Regions from separate parts of the Spirillospora sp. NPDC047418 genome, predicted to be linked through region 4. Evidence: riboswitches for the same ligand, from Rfam matches in the RefSeq annotation. Region 4 holds a riboswitch; each other region holds the start of a gene.
The links. A riboswitch is a leader RNA that binds a small molecule or an ion and turns the genes downstream of it on or off. The one in region 4 is predicted to bind cyclic di-AMP.
Positions count from the first base shown of each region.

Region 1 (4,547 bases), on a different contig from region 4:
GACGGTCTCTCCGTTGGCCAGGGGTTTCTGGGCGCCGGGCCAGTCGGTGAGGCTCGTCTCGGCGATCAGCGTCGGGTTGGACGGGTCGGTGATGTCCATGATGTCGACGTCGCTGGTGGCCTGTTCCTCGTCGTCGGAGATCATGGCGTAGACGTGGCGCCCGGCCTGCCAGGCGAAGACGCTGTGCTCCTGACGAGCCGTCGGCAGTTCGCCGTCGTTGGTGTCCCCTCGCCGATCGCCAGTGGGACGATGTGGCGCGGGTCGGTCACGTCGTAGATAGACATCCCGCCGACCTGTGATCCCGTGTCCGAGCAGATCTCGTTGTTGGTCACCAGGATGTCGCCCTTGAACGCGGCGGTTCGCATCTTGATGACCTGCATCCCCTCACCCGGATATGACCCCGCCGGGAACTCGGTGAAGGAGACCTCCTTCGGCTTCGCCGGGTTGGAGATGTCGACCGTGTAGAAGCCGCCCTTCCCGCATGGGTCGGTGTTGAGGCGCCGAGCCGCCAGGTAGGCGTGGTCGCCGCTGACGGCTAGGTCGGCGATGTGTCCCGGCCGGTCCTGGCCGGTCGCGCCGCTGACGTCGAGTTCGCCGACCAGCTTCACGTTCTTGCTGGAGCCGGGGAGGTGCCCTTCGCTTCCACCGTGCTGGTCGTCGGCTTCACGGCCGCCGCTCTCGGGATCGGCGGAACCTCCATTGATCTTCGTCTTGGCGGTTGGTGGCGTGGGGCTGGCGGCTGCGTCCCCGAGACCGCTCATGGCGATCGTCAGGGTGGTGGCCAGGGGGATCGCCCATGGGCCCTGCGCATGTCTCACCTCTCGTCGGTGGACCTGATCATCGGGTGGCATGCCTGGGTCGGCGCCCCCGGCAGCCGGCGATCAGACATGCCGTCCGGACCGTACTCCTACGCAATGTAGGAGGAAAGGTGTGACTCCAATACGGCCGCCCGAAAGCCCTCCTGAGATCTCGACCGCTGCTCCTCCGTGAGCGAAAGCCGAGTTGTTTCAGTACGGAGGGTTACGCGTCGAAGCGGTTGGCGTCAGCGGAGCAACCTGGGGGAGACGACCTTGGCGACGTCCTTGCGGAGGCTCGGGAGGGTGGGGGCGAACTTGTAGCCGCAGCAATCGGTGTCGTTGAACTTCATGTGCGGGACGATGGCCTCATACGGGTTGAGGTCGTACTGCTCGCACAGCCAACCGCAGACCTTGACCAGGGAATCGCGCAGTCGTTGCGGAGGCAGGACGGTGTTGTAGGTGCCTTCGCACTCGATGCCCACGGTGTCGGCGTTCGCGCCTCTCACGTGCGTGCCGACTACCATCTCGCCCCGTTCGGCCGCCGCGAGGCTGCCCGTACGACCCTCCAGGATGTGGCCTCCCCGGCTGATGGTGAAGTGCTGTCCGGTGTCGCCCCATCCTCGTCCCTTGTGCGCATTCTGGATCGCGCGTGCGAGGCGCTCTGCCCGTGCGAGCGAGTAGTCGTCGACGTTGTCGGTGAAGGTGTGGTGCACGACGATGTACTTGGGAGGACGCCGGCGGACGGTCGCGGTTCTTTCCGGCTTGCCGGCCCCCCACTCTTTGGTCGGGTGGATCAGCGGAGACTTGGCGGATGCCGTGCGTGCGTTCCGGGAGGCGCGAGATCGCCTGCCCCCGGCCGCGCCCTCCTTGCCACTCGCGGCGGCTCGTTGCGCTGTCCGCGCCGGAGGCGAGCCCCGCATTTCCTGGACGCCGAATGCCGCGCCGGCCGCGAGGAGGCCGCCCAGAAGGAGAGTTCGGCGAGGTACGGCGCCGTTCGTGGAGCCGTCGGCGCGATGCCGTCCGTCGTAGTTCATCGGAATTCCTCCGAGGGGATCGCCCCACGGCGCGGCCAATGTCATGGGAATGGCATGCCGAAGGGCAGGCGGAAGTCGCCGCCTGTGGTCAGCAGGGGATAGTGCGTGCACTAACGCATGCGGGGCCTGCCCCGGCTGGAGCCGTGGACAATGAAGGTCAAATGAATTAGTTGCGCACGTGCACGCTACGAGGAAGACGCTGCATCAGCATGCGTGGGGATGGTCCTCGTCAGACGATCGGAATCAACAGAGTCTGCGGTTCTGCTGTCTTCCGGCGCTCTACGCTGTGCCAGGTCAGGTGCCCGGACGGCTGACCGTTCGGGAGTCAGGCGCAGGACGGTCGGCAACTGGGGGAGCGTACTGCCTTTTCACGCTTTCTCCTCTCCTTGACTGCCTACCGGGTTAGCTGACGGGTTCGGGCCAGGAGTAGGCCCTACCGCGGCCTTGGTCGCGGATTCACCCCAAGAAGGATGGGTCCCCGGCTTCCAGGGCGTCGGGCGCCATGGAATTAGGCGTTCGGCCGGTCGCCTGTGGAGCGGCGTTCCCTGGCCGACTACTAGGCAAGTTAGTACATGGAGCTCCGTGCGTCCAAGTCGGCAAAGGTAAAATTCAATAGTGATCTACGCCGGGCCACTCCGCCCGAGGCTGGGTCTTCGCCTGTGAGTGACGCGGGTTCCGGGATGGGAGCTCCAAGGGAGCGGGTCGCTCGTGCGCCATCGATTCCGAGCTTGGCTCAGGGATGAAGTGAGCCATACGGGACTTTGGCGGGGTCTCGTCCTACGACACGTAGGAGATGGCTACAGTATGTGATGTGTACCTAACTCAGCGTGCTTCGCAGGGGTGCGGCCCCTCGTCAGGAGGCGGTCTGTCGCTCCTGCTGGTCACGCTGTCCGCGCTCCACTTCGTGCTCTGCCTGCCTGGTCTGCACTCAGAAGAATCGGCTGGGACGGCGGGGCGCACGGTACCCTCTGCCGCCTTGAGTGCCCACGCCGACGGTCAGCCTGGCAACTCGGGCGGAGCGGCGACGAAGAGCCTTCCTCCCGAGCCGCATGATGACTGCGGAGATTCGACGGCTCTCCCGTCCGAGGGCAGCCGGGTTGTCATGCTTCTCATTGCCGCGTTCCTCGGACTCGCCATCCTCTTGGTGAGGGGAGAGCGAGATGCGGCAGCGATGTTCCTGCGGAGTTCCTGTGCCGCGTTGCGTCGACGATGCGTACCGCCTCGCCCCAACGGGACCCGTCTCCTGAACCTGATCTGCCTGGCGCGGCTGTGATCGGCCAGGTCATGCGCCCTTGTCGATGACGGAATAGCGGAGGACGAAGTTCTCCGATCTTCCTCCTCGGCATGCCCGCTGAGGGACAACCGGCGACGACCGCCTCGCAACCACATCCGCGCTGCTGAGCTGAGCCTTCAGGAGAGAACGTTGGACGCGATCGATCTGCACGTACCAGGGCAATCGAAGGGCTTTGGTGCTTCCCGAGGGACGGGAGCCGGCACCTGCCGGTCGCCTGCGCGCCTGGTCGGGAACACTCCCGTCCTCTGGATTCCGGATCTGTCCGGAGGGAGCACGAACGGCTTCTGGGCCAAGATCGAAGGCACGAATCCGGGCGGGATCAAGGACCGTCCGGCCCTCCACATGGTCGCCCGCGCCCGGGAGCGCGGCGATCTAGCCTCAGGAACGCCGATCATCGAATCCACCAGCGGCACGCTCGGGCTCGGCCTGGTACTCGCCGGGATCTCCTACGGCCATCCCGCCACGCTCGTTACGGACCCGGGAATGGAGCCGCTGATGGTCAACCTGCTGCGCGCGCACGGCGCGACGGTCGACGTGGTGGCGGAACCCCATCCCACGGGCGGCTGGCAGGAGGCGCGTCGGCGACGCGTCCAGGAGCTGCGGGAACGGCAGGCGGACGCCTACTGCCCGGACCAGTACAACAACCCCGACAACGTCGCCGCCTACGAAGGGCTCGCGCTCGAACTGGCCGGCCAACTCGGCCAGGTGGACGCGCTCGTCTGCAGTGTCGGCACCGGCGGTCACAGCGCCGGGACCTCTCGGGTTCTGCGCCGGATGTTCCCGGAACTGCGGGTCGTCGGGGTCGACACGGTCGGGTCCACCATCTTCGGGCAGCCGGCGAGGCCGCGGCTCATGCGCGGCCTTGGAAGCAGCATCTACCCGCGCAACGTGGACTACGCCGCGTTCGACGAGGTGCACTGGGTCGCGCCCGCCGAAGCCGTCTGGGCATGCCGGGAGCTCGCCAAAGCCCGATACACCACCGGCGGGTGGAGCGTGGGGGCGGTCGCGCTCGTGGCCTCGTGGATCGCGCGGTCGGAATCCGAGCACCACAAGATCGCGGCCGTCTTCCCCGACGGACCGCAGCGCTACTTCGCGACGGTCTTCGATGACGGATACTGCTCCCGGCACGACCTGATGGGCACCGTCCCGAGCGAGAAGCCCGACGTGATCACGCACCCCGCCGAGCGCGAGGTCACGCGGTGGACCCTCTGCGCCAACGTGACGGCACCGGCCGGAGCACGTGCGGAGGCCGCGCTGTGAGGGCGACATGGTCCCAGCTGTGGTCGTTCGACCGTCCGATCCGGCTGCTGATGGTCAACCAGCTCACCATCAACCTGGGCTTCTACATGCTGATGCCCTACCTGGCCGATCACCTGTCCAGCGGCCTCGGGTTCGCGGCGTGGCTCGTCGGCTTGACCCTGG
Region 1 is NZ_JBEYTW010000052.1:7,364-11,910, reverse strand. It holds gene ABZ806_RS27875 (hypothetical protein) at 1-144, opposite strand, end outside; gene ABZ806_RS27870 (hypothetical protein) at 141-818, opposite strand; gene ABZ806_RS27865 (peptidoglycan recognition protein family protein) at 1,043-1,831, opposite strand; cyclic di-AMP (ydaO/yuaA leader) riboswitch at 2,207-2,356, opposite strand; gene ABZ806_RS27860 (PLP-dependent cysteine synthase family protein) at 3,255-4,385, shown strand; gene ABZ806_RS27855 (MFS transporter) at 4,382-4,547, shown strand, end outside.
Region 1: another riboswitch for cyclic di-AMP. It lies ahead of ABZ806_RS27865 (peptidoglycan recognition protein family protein); the one in region 4 lies ahead of ABZ806_RS21600 (C40 family peptidase).

Region 2 (4,547 bases), on a different contig from region 4:
GGTGGCGGGGACGTGACAGGAGGCCAGATCGCTTGGGGAGCCGTCCTTTACGGGGTTGGTCTGTCGCTTCTCGCAGCGGCGTTGGTGCTGACACGCGCCCGTCGAAAGCCGGCTGGACGGTAGAGCGGGCGGGCCCGGGACCCCGCCCGCCCTACCGCGCGGTCCTACTGCTTGAGCAGGTTCTTCATCTTGGTGATCTCGGCGGACTGCGAGGTCACGATGTCCGTGGCCATCTGCTTGGCCGCGGGGAACTGCCCGGAGGACTGCTCGGTCTTGGCCATCGCCACGGCGCCCTCGTGATGCTTGATCATCATTTCGAGGAACGCCTTGTCGAAGGCCGCGCCCTTGGCGCCCTCCAGCTTCTTCATCTCCTTGTCCGTCATCATGCCGTCCATGCCGTGGCTCATGCCGCTCATCCCGGGCGAGGGCACCGACGCCCCCCAGCCGGTCAGCCAGGCGGACAGCTGCTTGATCTCCGGGTCCTGCGCCTTCTTGATCTCCGCGGCGAGCTGCTTCACCTCCGGAGACGAGGTGCGGATGGCGGCCAGGTCGGCCATCTCGATCGCCTGGCGGTGATGCGGGATCATCATCTGGGCGAACATGACGTCCTGGTCGTTGTGCTGCGTCTGCGAGCCGCCGTTGGACGGTGACGCGCTCGCCGGCATCGAGTGGCCGGACATCGGGGCCTTGGCGTTGTCGGAGTCGTTGTCGCCGCAGGCGGCCAGGCTGATCGCCAGGGCGGGGACGGCGACGAGCGCGAGTGCGCGCTTCATGGTGGTGGACCTTTCGTGTCGAGTGTCTGTGACTTCGGGGAGCCCGGCGCCCGCGAAGACGCCGCCGGTCTGTCACAGCCTCAGCACGCTCAGGCGGTACAGGGACGGCCTCGGTGGAGGCCGTCCTACGAGAAGGATTCGGATCCTGGTCAGGATCCGCCTCGCCACGATCACCGGCTCGCGCACGAACAGGGCGACGATCGCTCCGAGGAAGGAGATCATGGACAGTATCGCCAGGCAGACCTGACCGCCCGGATGATCCTGGTGATGATCACCGGGTTGGTCCTCGCCCGAGGATTGATGGACGGCTTTCGACGAGGATGGCGTCGCCTCGTGCCCGATGCTCATCGCCGTCAGCGGGACGCCCGCCGCTTCGGTGGGGCTCGGCGATGCCTGGAAGCCGTGCATCGCCAGGACGCAGAGCAACATGAGCAGGCCGAACGGCAGCTTCATGGCTTGCCCGCACCGTTCCGGTGACCGGTTCAGCTACCCCACCTGCCGTTCCATACCCCGTAGCGACCGTCCGCCCGGAAGACCGCCGGCCATTCCTCTCCCTGCGCTGCTCTGCCACGCCCATGGTAGCGAGGGATGGCCGGTGATCCGCCAAGGCGCCTCCCTGACCAGGACATACGTCTCCCGGCACGCTCCCGGCTCAATCGGGATCGCCTCGGTCAGAGGCCACGACTCGGTCATCGGCCACAACGACCGGCCATCGTGCGGTCGGAGGTGTTCGAGCGGATCGGCTCCAAATCGATGTAAAGGGTGTCCCAGAACGCCAGATCTTCGTCGTCCTGCAGTGTCGAGACCCGGCTCCAGAATTCGCGATCCTCTGCCTCGGCGGCGACGGCGGCCGAGATCACCGGCATGGCGGCGGTTCCGGCCTCGGACGCATCGAGGCCCGCCGGTGTGATGTCCGCGGGCAGTTCCACCGGCTGCTTGTGGTGCTTGCCGCGCTTCCGCACACGGATCGGCGGCTCCGCCGGAACGCGAGCAGCGATCGACTTGCCCGCCGCCAGCGCGGCCGTACCGCAGACCGCGATGGACAGCAGCCCTCCCAGCAGGACGTCCGGCTGGACGAGCGGCTGGTCGCCGGCCGCCTTCGGGCTCGCGCCCTGAGAGGTGACCGCCGTTTCGGGGCGCGTCGCCTCCGCGCCCTTGGACTCGGATGCGGGAGCCGCGTGCTTGGGGACGTAGTTCGTCTCGTCTTCGGTTCCCGGCAGCGGCTTGCCCGCCACTTTGACCTTGCCTGGGTAGCCGTAGCCGACGACGTCGCTGACGTCGCGCGTCTTCCGTTTGAGGTAGACGCCGTCGGTGTTGGCCTCGATCGTGCGCAGGGACGAGCCCTTGACGCTCTCCACCAGGCCGACATGGCTGATGGCGTCGATGTCCTTGGAGTCGGACCAGGCGAAGAACACCAGCGCACCCGGCTCGGGCTTGGTGCCCCACGCGTCCTTCTTCTTGAACCACTCGGCGTGCTGGATGGTGGAGGCGAACTCGCCCGCCCAGTCCTGTGTGTCGGTCTCGGTGGCGGCCCAGGCGAGGAACATGTCGCACCAGGGGGCGGTGGCGTAGTAGTCGTCACCGCCCTCGTAGGTCTTGCCGTACCAGTCGCCGTACTTCGTGTAGCCGCCGGCCTTCTCGCGGTATCCGAGTTCCTTCTTGGCTACTTCCAGCAGCTTCGCACCTACGGGATCCATCGGTTCTCCTTGACTCCGCCTGCCGGGTTAGCTGACGGGTTCGGGCCAGGAGCAGGCCCTACCGCGCGCGGCGGATTCACCCCAGGAACAGTGGGTCCCCGGCTCCCGCGGCGCTGGCGCGCCGATCGGGATTAGGCGGTCGGTCCGCGCCCCCCAGGCCGGGGAGTGGATCACGAACCGATTACGATGCAATGTAGTAGCACGTTCGCCGAGATGGCAACGCGAGGTCAAAGCCGACCACGGATCAGCTGCCTGCGGGCCGGTGTCTCCGCGCATCGTCGAGTGTCAGTACTGCCTGTTCAGGACGACTTGCATGCACCTGCCGACTTGTCGGGCGGACACGGCCAGTAGAGCTGAACCGGCCGTTCGCGGTCCGTCATAGCTACTATTGAAGGTAGTAGCCCTAGTTGATGTGCGGCTACTTGATCGTGGCCGGCGGCTGGCGTCGACGCAGCATGGCGGCTATCGTCACCTCCGACGCATCGTAGGAGATGGTACGCGAACCTTGCGGGAGGTCCGGGTGTTCAAGCCGAGCGGCCGCACGGTTCCCATAGTGATCGGCATTTCGGCGGTGACCACACTGACCGCGGACGTGGCGGTCCTGGCCGTCCGCTCGGCATCGCAAGCGCCTCCGGCCACGGTGGCGCAGGCCGGTGCGGCCCGGTTCCTGGCGGCGGGGCGTCCCGAACCGTCCTCAGCAGGGCTCGTCGCCCCCTTGACGTCGCGGCTCGCGCCGCACCTGCTCGTGGCCGCACCACGACCTCTCCCGCCCTCGGCGATCGCCAAGATCGCCGAGATGAAAGGCGTACGCGGAGTCGAGACGGTCGATGCGGCACAAGGCCGTCTCGCGGGCAAGTCCGTGACCGTCTTCGGCGTCGATCCTTCGACCTTCCGGCGCTACACACCGAAACCCACCGCGGAATCGGACGCGCTCTGGCGCAACGTCGCTGCAGGTGACATCGCGGTCTCCTTCGCACTGGGGACCGACGGCGGGGTGTCCCTCGGCAGCCAAGCGGCGCTCGACGGAACCGCTGGAAAGACCAGCCTCAGAGTCGGCGCGCTCGCCACGATGGGGATCGGTGAGGTCGACGCCGTGGTCTCGCGTCCAACCGCACGCACCCTGGGCATGGCGGAAGGCAATGCGCTGCTCATCAGCGCCGGGAAGCGCGACCTGACGAAGCTCACGCGGAGCGTGCGCAGGCTCGTACCGCGCGGGTCCAAGGTCGTATCCCTCGCCACCAAGAGCGGGACTTCCCCGGGCGCAGGTGCCCAGCTCCCGGACGCTCGCGGTCAGGTCTTGACCGCACTCCAGATCCGCACGGCGATCAAAGCGTCCGAGAGCAAGCTCGGGATGCCGTACGTCTGGGGCGGGGAGTCGGACGCCGAGGGCGGCTACGACTGCTCTGGAATCCTGCAGTATGCCTTCGGCAAGGCCGGTGTCCGGCTACCGCGGGTCGCCGACGACCAGGCGAAGGCCGGCTGGCGGATCCCGTTCGAGAAGGCCCGGCCCGGTGATCTGCTCACCTGGGCCCACGACCCCACCGCCCCGGGATACATCTCCCACATCGCGCTCTACCTCGGCGATGGAAAGATGCTCGCCGCACCGAGGCGCGGCACCGTCGTGCGCATCCAACCGGTCTACTTCAGGAACTTCCAAGGGGCGATCCGCATCAATCCGCGCCTCGCCGCCCGGCTGGCGGGCTGACAGGTTGGAATTGGATCTCACCCTGCCCAGCCGAGCTGGTCAGCGTTTCGAGCGCGGCCAGGATGCGCTAGGGGATTGGCGCTCAAGCGAAGAACCAGATGTGTATGGTCTCGGCATTAGCTCCCTGTTGCCGCCGGTGAGCGTCAGGTGGTGACCCTTTCATCGGCACGGGCCAGTGCGGAGGACGGCGAACAGCGGCAAGGAGCGGCCAGAGATGGGCGGTAACCACGCACACGGCAGTCACGCTCACGGCGGGCGGTCAGGGCTTCGCGGTCGGTGCGGATCGCGGTGCTGGCGGTCATTGTCCCGGTCGCGGTGGTGACGTTGGCGGCGGTGCTGTGGATGTGGCGGGACAAGCCCCCGGCGCCTGCC
Region 2 is NZ_JBEYTW010000038.1:3,779-8,325, forward strand. It holds gene ABZ806_RS23190 (hypothetical protein) at 1-123, shown strand, start outside; gene ABZ806_RS23195 (DUF305 domain-containing protein) at 165-773, opposite strand; gene ABZ806_RS23200 (DUF6153 family protein) at 846-1,226, opposite strand; gene ABZ806_RS23205 (CHAP domain-containing protein) at 1,463-2,470, opposite strand; cyclic di-AMP (ydaO/yuaA leader) riboswitch at 2,472-2,618, opposite strand; gene ABZ806_RS23210 (C40 family peptidase) at 2,991-4,175, shown strand.
Region 2: another riboswitch for cyclic di-AMP. It lies ahead of ABZ806_RS23205 (CHAP domain-containing protein); the one in region 4 lies ahead of ABZ806_RS21600 (C40 family peptidase).

Region 3 (4,547 bases), on a different contig from region 4:
CTGCGGAAGAGGGCGAATCGATCGCAGCGCCGGCCGGTTCTTCCGGTCGACGCTCCACACTCTCCGCGAGACGACAGCGACTGGAGAGTTCTGGGTGGAGGCCTTCGAGGACGCCGGGTTCCGCACCGTAGGGCACCGTCAGCCGGTACCGGGCGTCGGAGTGGTGTGGGGCACCGTCGAGCCGAATTGATCTCGGCACGCGCTAGCGAGAGAAAACTACTATGGACTGTAGTATGCAGAGCCGATCCAGCAGGCGGGACGTCGGAAGGCGGTAGATCATGCCCGGGCAGCGCTTCGGCGACCTGGAGGCCGCGGTCATGGACCGGATGTGGTCCTATGGCCGCCCCGCCAACGTCCGCGAGGTCCTTGAAGACCTTCAGCGTGAGCGGTCGATCGCCTACACCACGGTGATGACCGTGATGGACAACTTGCACAAGAAAGGATGGCTGCGTAGGAAGCGCGTCGGGCGCGCTTATGAGTACGAGGCGGTCGCCTCGCGAGAGGGCTACACGGCCAAGCTCATGCGTGAGGCGCTTGCGACCAGCAGCAACCAGGCCGCAGCGCTCGTCCACTTCCTGTCCGACTTGTCGCCAGAGGAAAGCGAAGCCCTGCAAGCGGCTCTTAACGTCGTGAAGCCGCGGGATACCACGTGACCGCGGTCGCCACCCTCCTCGCCTATGCGGCGCTGCTGGGAATCCTGGGTCCCCGGCTGCTGCGCGCCCGCGGATGGGCCGACCGGGCTCCACGGCTCGGTGTGCTCGCCTGGCAGGCGGCCGGAGCGTCCGTCATCGCCGCGGTGGTCCTCGCCGGCCTGATGCTCGTGGTGCCGATCGTCCGGGCACCGCACGGCCTGGCGGACCTGCTGGCGGCATGCCGCCTGATGCTGCGCGTGCACTACGAGGTCCCGCCACAGCCGGTCGCGGGCTACGCCGGGCTCTTCGTGGCCTGCGGCGTCCTGCTCTGGACGGCCGGACATGTCCTGACCGCCTTCATCGCGACCGCGCTTCAGCGGCGCCGACACATGCAGACGCTCACCATGGTGGCCCGCCGCCGCCGGGACCTGGGCGCCCTGGTCGTCGATTACGATCAGCCGCTGGCCTACTGCCTGCCAGGACGCCGACGCTGTGTCGTGCTGAGCACGGGGGCGCTCGAACGGCTTCCCGAGGATCAGCTGTCCGCGGTCCTCGCCCACGAGCGCGCGCATCTGGCGGGCCGCCACGATCTCGCGATCAACCTCGCCGTGGCATTCGGCCGTGCGTTCCCCACCGTACCGCTCCTCCGCGCCGCCAGGGCGGAGGTTCCCAGGTTGCTGGAGTTGCTGGCCGATGACGTGGCCGCCCGCAAACACGACCGCGTCACCCTCGCGGCGGCGCTGGTGGCCGTCGCCGGCGGCCGGACGCCGACCATGGCCATGGGGGCGGGCGGTGGCACGGCACTTCTGCGGGTCCGCCGCCTTCTCGCGCCCCACGATCCCCTGTCCCGCGCAGGACGTCTCACCGGCAGCATCGGTATCGCCCTGCTTGTGACGCTGCCGCTGGCTCTCGCTGCCAACCCGGCCATTACGGCGATCCTCGAACGCCACTGCCACTTTCCGGTGTAACGGCCGAGCCGGGGTCACAACCCGACGGGGCCGGCCTGGTATGCGTAGATGCACGGCGTCGCCCTCTTCGACCCCATATCTGCTTCTCCACGGGCGAAGGACCACGCCCGGATGGACGTGCACTGCCGGACAGCTCGTATAGGTGACGATGACGTCGACCGGCTGGCCGTCCGAGATCCCCAAACAAACTCGGACGGTCCAGTTCCTGGCCCCGGTCCCACGAAGGATGGCGCTGCACCGCTATCGACCCGCACGGGAGCATCTCCCCGCTCGGGTTGAACTTGCGGCAGCGTCCCAAGGCACGTCCCTCTACTACTTCGTCGAATAGTAGAGGGTGGGTGCGGGGCGTCCGGTGGGCTGGCCACAGGGATGGCAGCACAAAGACGTCCCCGTCACCCCGGGGGCGGGTGACGGGGACGCGGTACGGGGGGTTCGGCGCGCGGTGGTCAGGCCACGCGGACGCCGCCGGCGAACGGGCGGCCGGAGATCGAGCTGATCTTGACGACGTCGCCGGTCTGCGGGGCGTGGACCATCTTGCCGTTGCCGATGTACATGCCCATGTGGTGGAGGTCGCTGTAGAAGAAGACCAGGTCGCCGGGCTTGAGCTGGCTCTGGGAGACACGCGTGCCAGCGGTGAACTGGCTGCCGGTGTAGTGGGGGAGGCTGATGCCGACCTGGGCGTAGGCGTACAGCGTCAGTCCCGAGCAGTCGAAGCCCTTGATGTTGGCGCCCTGGGCGGTGCCGTAGGACGGGCCCGACGCATTGCCGCCGCCCCACGAGTACGGAACGCCGCGCTGGCTCAGGGCCGCCCTGACCGCCCCCATGGCCTTGGCCGAGGCCCCACCTGGATCAACGTTCGGGGCGGGTCCCGCGCTGGTGCGTCCGCCGGACCCAACGCCCAGCTTGGCTTCGACCTTCTTCAGCTTGGTCTGGAGCTCCTTACGCTTCTTCTTCGCCTCGTCGGTGAGCTCGCGCACCTGCTTCGCGCGTGCTTCAGCCGACTTGCGGGATCGTTCCGCGGATTGCATCGTCTGGAGCAGGTGGGCGACACGGGTGCTGTCCTGGCGGGCGAAGTAGTTGAGCGTGGCCGACTTGTCCAGCACGGCCTGTGGGTCGTCCGCTGAGGCGAAGGCGACCGCCGGGTCCGTCGGACCGTTCTTGTAGCTGTCGGCGGCGAGCTTGACGATCCGGTCCCGGGCCTCGTCCAGCGCCTTCTTCTGGCGGACGGCGTTGCCCTCGGCCACCTTGGCGGCGCGCTGCGCCTGCTGCAGGCGCACGCGCAACCCGTTGTACTGCTCGCTGAGCTTCTCCGCCTCGTCGGCGAGCTTCTTCTGCTGAGCAGTCAGCTCTTTGCGGGTCGGCTTGGGCTCTGCCCAAGCGGGCGGGGGAGCCACGAGCGTCGCGGAAACGGCGATCGATGCCGTCCATGCCGTGCTCATGATGAACCGGCGGCGGATCGGCGTTCTCTCTCCGGCAGCTCGTCGCTGCATGCACTGTCCTCTCCAGTACGCCTACCGGGTGAGCTGGCGGGTTCGGGCCGGAGTCGCCCTACCGCTCGGGGGAGCGGATTCACCCCAGTGGAAAACGGTTCCCCGGTTCCTCGGACGGCGCGGGGCCGCGGGATTCGGCGTGGCCACCGCTGTCCCCGGCGGGGACACCCCACGATGGCTCCTACGGAGCGTAGGAGATAGCGGCCTCATTCGCCACCCAAGCGGCCGATTGCGACAAACCGCCTCTGGAGTCTCAACGATGTGTTAATGACCGGCCGGTAAGGGACGGCCTCAGCAGATCTCGGACAGCTGCACGATGGTCGCGGCGGCGACCAGGAGGGGCGTGGCGACGGCGATGGTGACGAAGGCGGAGGCTGCCGCCCTGGCCGCCCGGCGCGGCTTCACCGCCTCGGCGGACTCCAGCCGCAGCACTCGTTCCGTGAGCGCCCCTGTGGAGGGGCCCGCGGCGCCGAGGGCGCCTGCCACACCTGGTGTCGCCGCGAGCCGGCACAGGGCGTCGACGAGCGTCCGCCTGCCACAGGCCCGGGCCGCCGCGTCGTCCGCGGCCATCTCCAGCAGCAGCGGCAGGGTCTTCTTCGCCCGGCGGACGGTCGGCAACCAGGGCAGGAGCGCGTAGGCGAGGTCGAGGATGAGTAGCATCGTGTGGTGCCGCTGACGTAGATGCGTCCGTTCGTGGACCAGGACAGCGCCGAACTCTTCGGGAGTGAGGGTCTCCTGCGTGCCGGTGCTTACCACGATCGCGCGCTGTCGGGCGGGGAGCGAGTACGCCACGGGGACGGGGTGGTCGAGGACGAGTACGTCGTCGTGCCGTCCATGCTCCTTGGCGACGAGCCGGAGCATCTCCCAGTGCCGGCGCCGGTGCCGCACGGCTCGTCTGAGCCGCGGCAGGCTGCGGACGAGCCTAGAGCAGCAGGCCGTCAGCAGCACCAGGCTCGCGGCCGCTGCCATGATGATCGCCTCGTCGCCGTGGTGCGGCAGGCAGTTGCGCAGCCACTCCAACAGGCCGTGGCCGGGCGCCGGCGGCGACAGCAGCGCCACCGCGACGATCCCGATGTCGGCGATGAAGGTGCCGGCCAGAGCCGCGAACCAGCAGGCGATGGCGATCCCCGGATGCGCGGCGGGGCGGCGGAGCCGATCGAGGGCGGGCCCCGCCAGGCAGCCCAGCAGGACCGCCGTGGACACCAGACTGATCACGAGGTAGATCACGCCGTCATTCCCCCTGCTCGCCGGACGTCCGTTGGCGCAGGGCGTCCAGCAGGTGGCGCGCGTCCTCAGGCGGGACGGCTTCGGCGAACCTCGCCAGGATGCTGCCGTGGTCGTCGGACTCGGTGAGCGCGTCGAGCATCAACTCGACCGCGTACTCCTCCCGCGCGCGGGTGGGGGCGTAGCGGAAGGCCGTCCCGTCGGGGGTGCGCCGCAGCAGCCCCTTCTGCGCC
Region 3 is NZ_JBEYTW010000038.1:17,044-21,590, forward strand. It holds gene ABZ806_RS23260 (class I SAM-dependent methyltransferase) at 1-190, shown strand, start outside; gene ABZ806_RS23265 (BlaI/MecI/CopY family transcriptional regulator) at 279-653, shown strand; gene ABZ806_RS23270 (M56 family metallopeptidase) at 650-1,600, shown strand; gene ABZ806_RS23275 (C40 family peptidase) at 2,047-3,090, opposite strand; cyclic di-AMP (ydaO/yuaA leader) riboswitch at 3,094-3,240, opposite strand; gene ABZ806_RS23280 (M56 family metallopeptidase) at 3,382-4,317, opposite strand; gene ABZ806_RS23285 (BlaI/MecI/CopY family transcriptional regulator) at 4,322-4,547, opposite strand, start outside.
Region 3: another riboswitch for cyclic di-AMP. It lies ahead of ABZ806_RS23275 (C40 family peptidase); the one in region 4 lies ahead of ABZ806_RS21600 (C40 family peptidase).

Region 4 (4,547 bases):
CATGAACTCGGTGCGGAACCCGATCAGGCCGCGGGCCGGGACGAGGAACTCCATCCGGACCCAGCCGGTGCCGTGGTTCGTCATGTGCTCCATGCGGCCCTTGCGGACCGCCATCAGCTGCGTGACGGCGCCGAGGTGCTCCTCGGGGATGTCGACGGTGAGCCGCTCGACCGGCTCGTGCTTCTTGCCGTCGATGGTCTTCGCGACGACCTGCGGCTTGCCGACGGTCAGCTCGTAGCCCTCGCGGCGCATGTTCTCGACGAGGATCGCGAGGGCCAGCTCGCCGCGGCCCTGCACCTCCCAGGCGTCCGGGCGCTCGGTCGGCAGCACCTTGATCGACACGTTGCCGACCAGCTCGCGGTCGATCCGGTCCTTGACCATGCGGGCGGTGACCTTGGTGCCCTTCTCGCGGCCCGCCATCGGCCCGGTGTTGGTGCCGATCGTCATCGAGATCGCGGGCTCGTCCACCGTGATCAGCGGCAGCGGGCGCGGGTCGTCGGGGTCGGCGATGGTGTCGCCGATCATGATGTCCGGGATGCCGGCGATGGCGATGATGTCGCCCGGGCCCGCGTCGTCGGCGGGCTTGCGGGTGAGCGCGTCCGTCATCAGCAGCTCGGTGATCTTCACCTTCTCGATGCTGCCGTCGTGCCGGCACCAGGCGACCGGCTGGCCCTTCTTGATCGTCCCGGCGCGCACCCGGCACAGCGCGATCCGGCCGAGGTAGCTGGAGGCGTCCAGGTTCGTCACGTGCGCCTGCAGCGGCGCGTCCGGGTCGTAGGACGGCGCCGGGATCGTGTCGGTGATGACCGTGAACAGCGGCTCCAGGTCGGCCGAGTCCGGCATCTCCCCGTCCGCGGGCTTGTCGAGCGAGGCCCGCCCGGCCCGGCCGGAGGCGTACACGATCGGGAAGTCGATCTGCTCCTCGTCGGCGTCGAGGTCGATGAACAACTCGTACGTCTCGTCCACGACCTCGTCGATGCGGGCGTCGGGACGGTCGGTCTTGTTCACGACCAGGATCACCGGCAGCTTCGCCTCGAGCGCCTTGCGCAGCACGAACCGGGTCTGCGGGAGCGGGCCCTCGCTGGCGTCCACCAGCAGGACGACGCCGTCCACCATGGACAGCCCGCGCTCGACCTCGCCGCCGAAGTCGGCGTGGCCGGGCGTGTCGATGATGTTGATCGTCAGCCCGTTGTGCCGGACGGCCGTGTTCTTCGCGAGAATCGTGATGCCCTTCTCGCGCTCCAGGTCGTTGGAGTCCATGACGCGGTCGTCGACGTCCTGGTTCTCGCGGAAGGCCCCGGACTGCCAGAGCATGGCGTCGACCAGCGTCGTCTTTCCGTGGTCGACGTGGGCGACGATCGCTACGTTACGGAGGTCGTCGCGCGTGGAGATGGGCATGCGGGTTACCTTGTGTGAGATTTCAGGGAGACGCCGCAGAACCACGGCAGCACTCCATTCTACGCGCCGCCGCGCGCCGCCCATCCCGAGCGCGTCCGTCACACCCGTCAGCGGGCTTCACACGGGCCCCGATTCGCGTACTTTGCCGATCCTTTGTAATCTTCCCGAGATCCGGTCGTCCGAAGCCCCACCCCCCGGGGCTGCGTCCGGAACGCCGAATCTCCCGCACGCCGGGAGAACCGGGGACCCACCTCCCTGGGGTGAATCGGCGCCCGCCGCGAGCGCGCGCCGTAGGGCGACTCCTGGCCCGAACCCGTCAGCTAACCCGGTAGGCGCGCGAGGAGAGGAGAACACCGGCTTGGCACCGGACCCCCACCGGCGGCGCCGCGTCGCGCCCGCCGCCACCGCGGCCACCATGCTCCTGATCGGCCTCGGCGCCACCGCGCCCGTCGCCGCGCACGCCGCCGGACCGTTCGCGCTCACCGCGGCCGCGACCGCGCCGACCCCCACCCCGACCACGGAGCAGGGCCTGCGCAAGAGCCTCGACGCGCTGAACGAAGAGGCCGAGATCCTCACCGAGAAGTTCAACAAGGCGCGGGTGGACTGGAAGGCTGCGCAGAAGGCCCAGCGGGACGCCACCAGGGCGGCGGAGACACTGCGCGCCCAGGCCGGCCCGGCCCGCGAGCAGCTCGGGCGGATGGCCGCCGCCACCTACATGGCCGGCGCCCCCGACGCGATCTTCGGTGCCGACGGCTCCCCGGAGGGGCTGTCCGAGCGCGCCTACCTCACCCAGAACCAGGCCGCCGCCGTCCAGGCCCTGAAGAAGCAGATCGACCGGGCCGAGGCCGCGCAGCGCACCGCCGAGGCCAAGACCGCGCAGGTCCAGAAGGCCTGGGAGGACGCCAAGAAGGCGCGCGCGGACGCCAAGGCCAAGGTCACCGAGGTGATGAAGCGCCTCGACAAGCTGACCACCACGAGCGCCCGCGACCCCCGCACCGGCCTCAGCGCGACGATCAAGGGCTCCGGCCTGCCCGCCAAGATGGCCCGCAAGGCGTACGGCAAGATCGGCTCCCCGTACGTGTGGGCCGCCGCCGGCCCGAGCAGCTTCGACTGCTCCGGCCTCGTCGTCTGGGCCTACGCCCAGGTCGGCAGGTCCGGCCTCCCGCACTACACCGGCGACCTGTACCAGCTCGGCACGAAGGTGTCCCGCGGCGCGCTCCGCTCCGGCGACCTGGTCTACTTCGGCGGCAACCTCCACCACATGGGCATCTACCTCAGCGACGGCAAGTACCTGCACGCCCCGCAGACCGGCGACGTGGTGAAGATCTCCAAGCTCTCCGACCGCTCCGACTACGCGGGCGCCAACCGCATCTCCTGACCGGCCCTCCCACGCGGCCCCTCGATCGTCGGGGGCTTCCTGCGGCGCGGTAGGAAGCCCCCGGCGTTTTTTTGGTATTTTTCTCCTCCTTCGGGCCTGGCGGCCCTCCATCGTCGAAGAACACGTGCGATCGCTGCATCGCATCCGACTCGCCTGGCGGCTCGCTGCGCGATCAGGTTCTCGCTCCGCTCGAACCTGCCTTCGGTCGCGATCGCGACGCTTGGGTCGTTGCGTGGTTGCTGCGCCGGTTGATGTCGTTGGACACGCCGGCCCGCCCGTTCCGGGCTCCGGTCGTGGGCGTCTGGGGGGCTAGGTCAGGCCCTCTTGGGCGAGTTGGTCTATGACGGGGCGGTCGCCGGGGAGCCAGGCGACCTCGTAGAGCTCGTGCGGGGCCAGCCAGCGTAGGGCCAGGTGTTCCAGGGGCCGGGGTTCTCCCTCGATGATCTCGGCCGTCCAGATGCGGAGGACCGCCTTCTCGCTCAGGCGCCAGTCGCCGCCGACGCGGCGGCGCAGCCGGACCTTGATCGCCAGTTCCTCGTGGCACTCGCGGACCAGGGCGTCCTCGTCCGACTCGCCCGGATCGACCTTTCCGCCCGGCAGCTCCCAGCCGCCCGCCATGTGCGGCGGCTCGGCCCGCTGCGCGCTGAGCAGCCGTCCGTCCGCGATGATCGCCGCACCCACGACCACGAGATCGATCGCGATCAGCCCCTCTCCGTCACGGCGGCCCGCGGGCCGCGCTCGCCCCGTGCGGCGTCGGCCAGCCGCGTCGCGTCCTGGACGATCTCCTCCAGATGGCCGCCGTGCGCGCCGCGCCAGTAGACCTGCCCGCAGTCGGCGCAGCGGCCGTAGACGTCGTAGTTGCGGCGCGTCCCCGCCTCCAGGCGGCTCTCGACCTCGCTCTTGTCGACCGGGACCAGCTCGCCGTTGCAGGCCGTGCAGCGGGTCCACGGGTGCAGGACGGGCGCGAACCGGTCGAGCAGGTCGCGGAGCTGGTCGTCCGGCCGGGAGCCGCGGACGTAGGCGCCGAACCACAGCGCCCGGCGCCGCAGGAGGCCGCGGTCCTGGGTGAGCAGGACGCGGCGCTCCGCGTTGGCCTGGACGACGAGCGCCGGGTCGTCCATGTCGTTGTGGTAGGCCGTGTCCAGGCCGAGGAGGCGCATGCGCCGCGCCAGGGTGCCGAGGTGGACGTCCAGCAGGAAGCGCGGCGCGTCCCGGCCCGGGTCGAGCGGGACGGCCTGGGGGCGCGGCACCGCCGCCACCTGCGCCTCGTCGCCCGCCTCCGGGCGGACGGACGGTTCGACGCGGGCGCCGCCGATCGTCATCGGACCGGCCTCGGGCAGCGGCACGCCGAGCGACTCCACGAGATGCCCGAGCGTGGACGTCCCGTCGCACGGCACCCGGTTCACGGCCTCCCGCCGGGTCGCGGGCAGGAACATCAGCAGTTCGCCGGCCACGCGGATCGTCATCTCGGACTCCACGCTGATCAGCATGCCACGTCACTCCGACGTTCCCCGACGCGTCGACGGCGGGTCCGGCGTACTCCCCCGCGGCTCAGGAGCGGCGGGCGGCCAGTTCGCCGACCTTCTTCTTGAAGTCGGGGCGCGCGAGCGGGCGGGTCACGCCGACCCAGTCCGACCGCTTGTAGGTCTTCACGCCGATCGCGGGCACGCACGTCGAGCAGGACGCCACGATCATCTTGCCCTTGCCGATGACCATCCCGACATGGCCCGGATTGTCCGAAGACGTTCCCGGGCCGGAGTTGAAGAACACC
Region 4 is NZ_JBEYTW010000033.1:50,916-55,462, reverse strand. It holds gene typA (translational GTPase TypA) at 1-1,398, opposite strand, end outside; cyclic di-AMP (ydaO/yuaA leader) riboswitch at 1,601-1,749, shown strand; gene ABZ806_RS21600 (C40 family peptidase) at 1,757-2,776, shown strand; gene ABZ806_RS21595 ((deoxy)nucleoside triphosphate pyrophosphohydrolase) at 3,086-3,472, opposite strand; gene ABZ806_RS21590 (Mut7-C RNAse domain-containing protein) at 3,478-4,266, opposite strand; gene ABZ806_RS21585 (C40 family peptidase) at 4,328-4,547, opposite strand, start outside.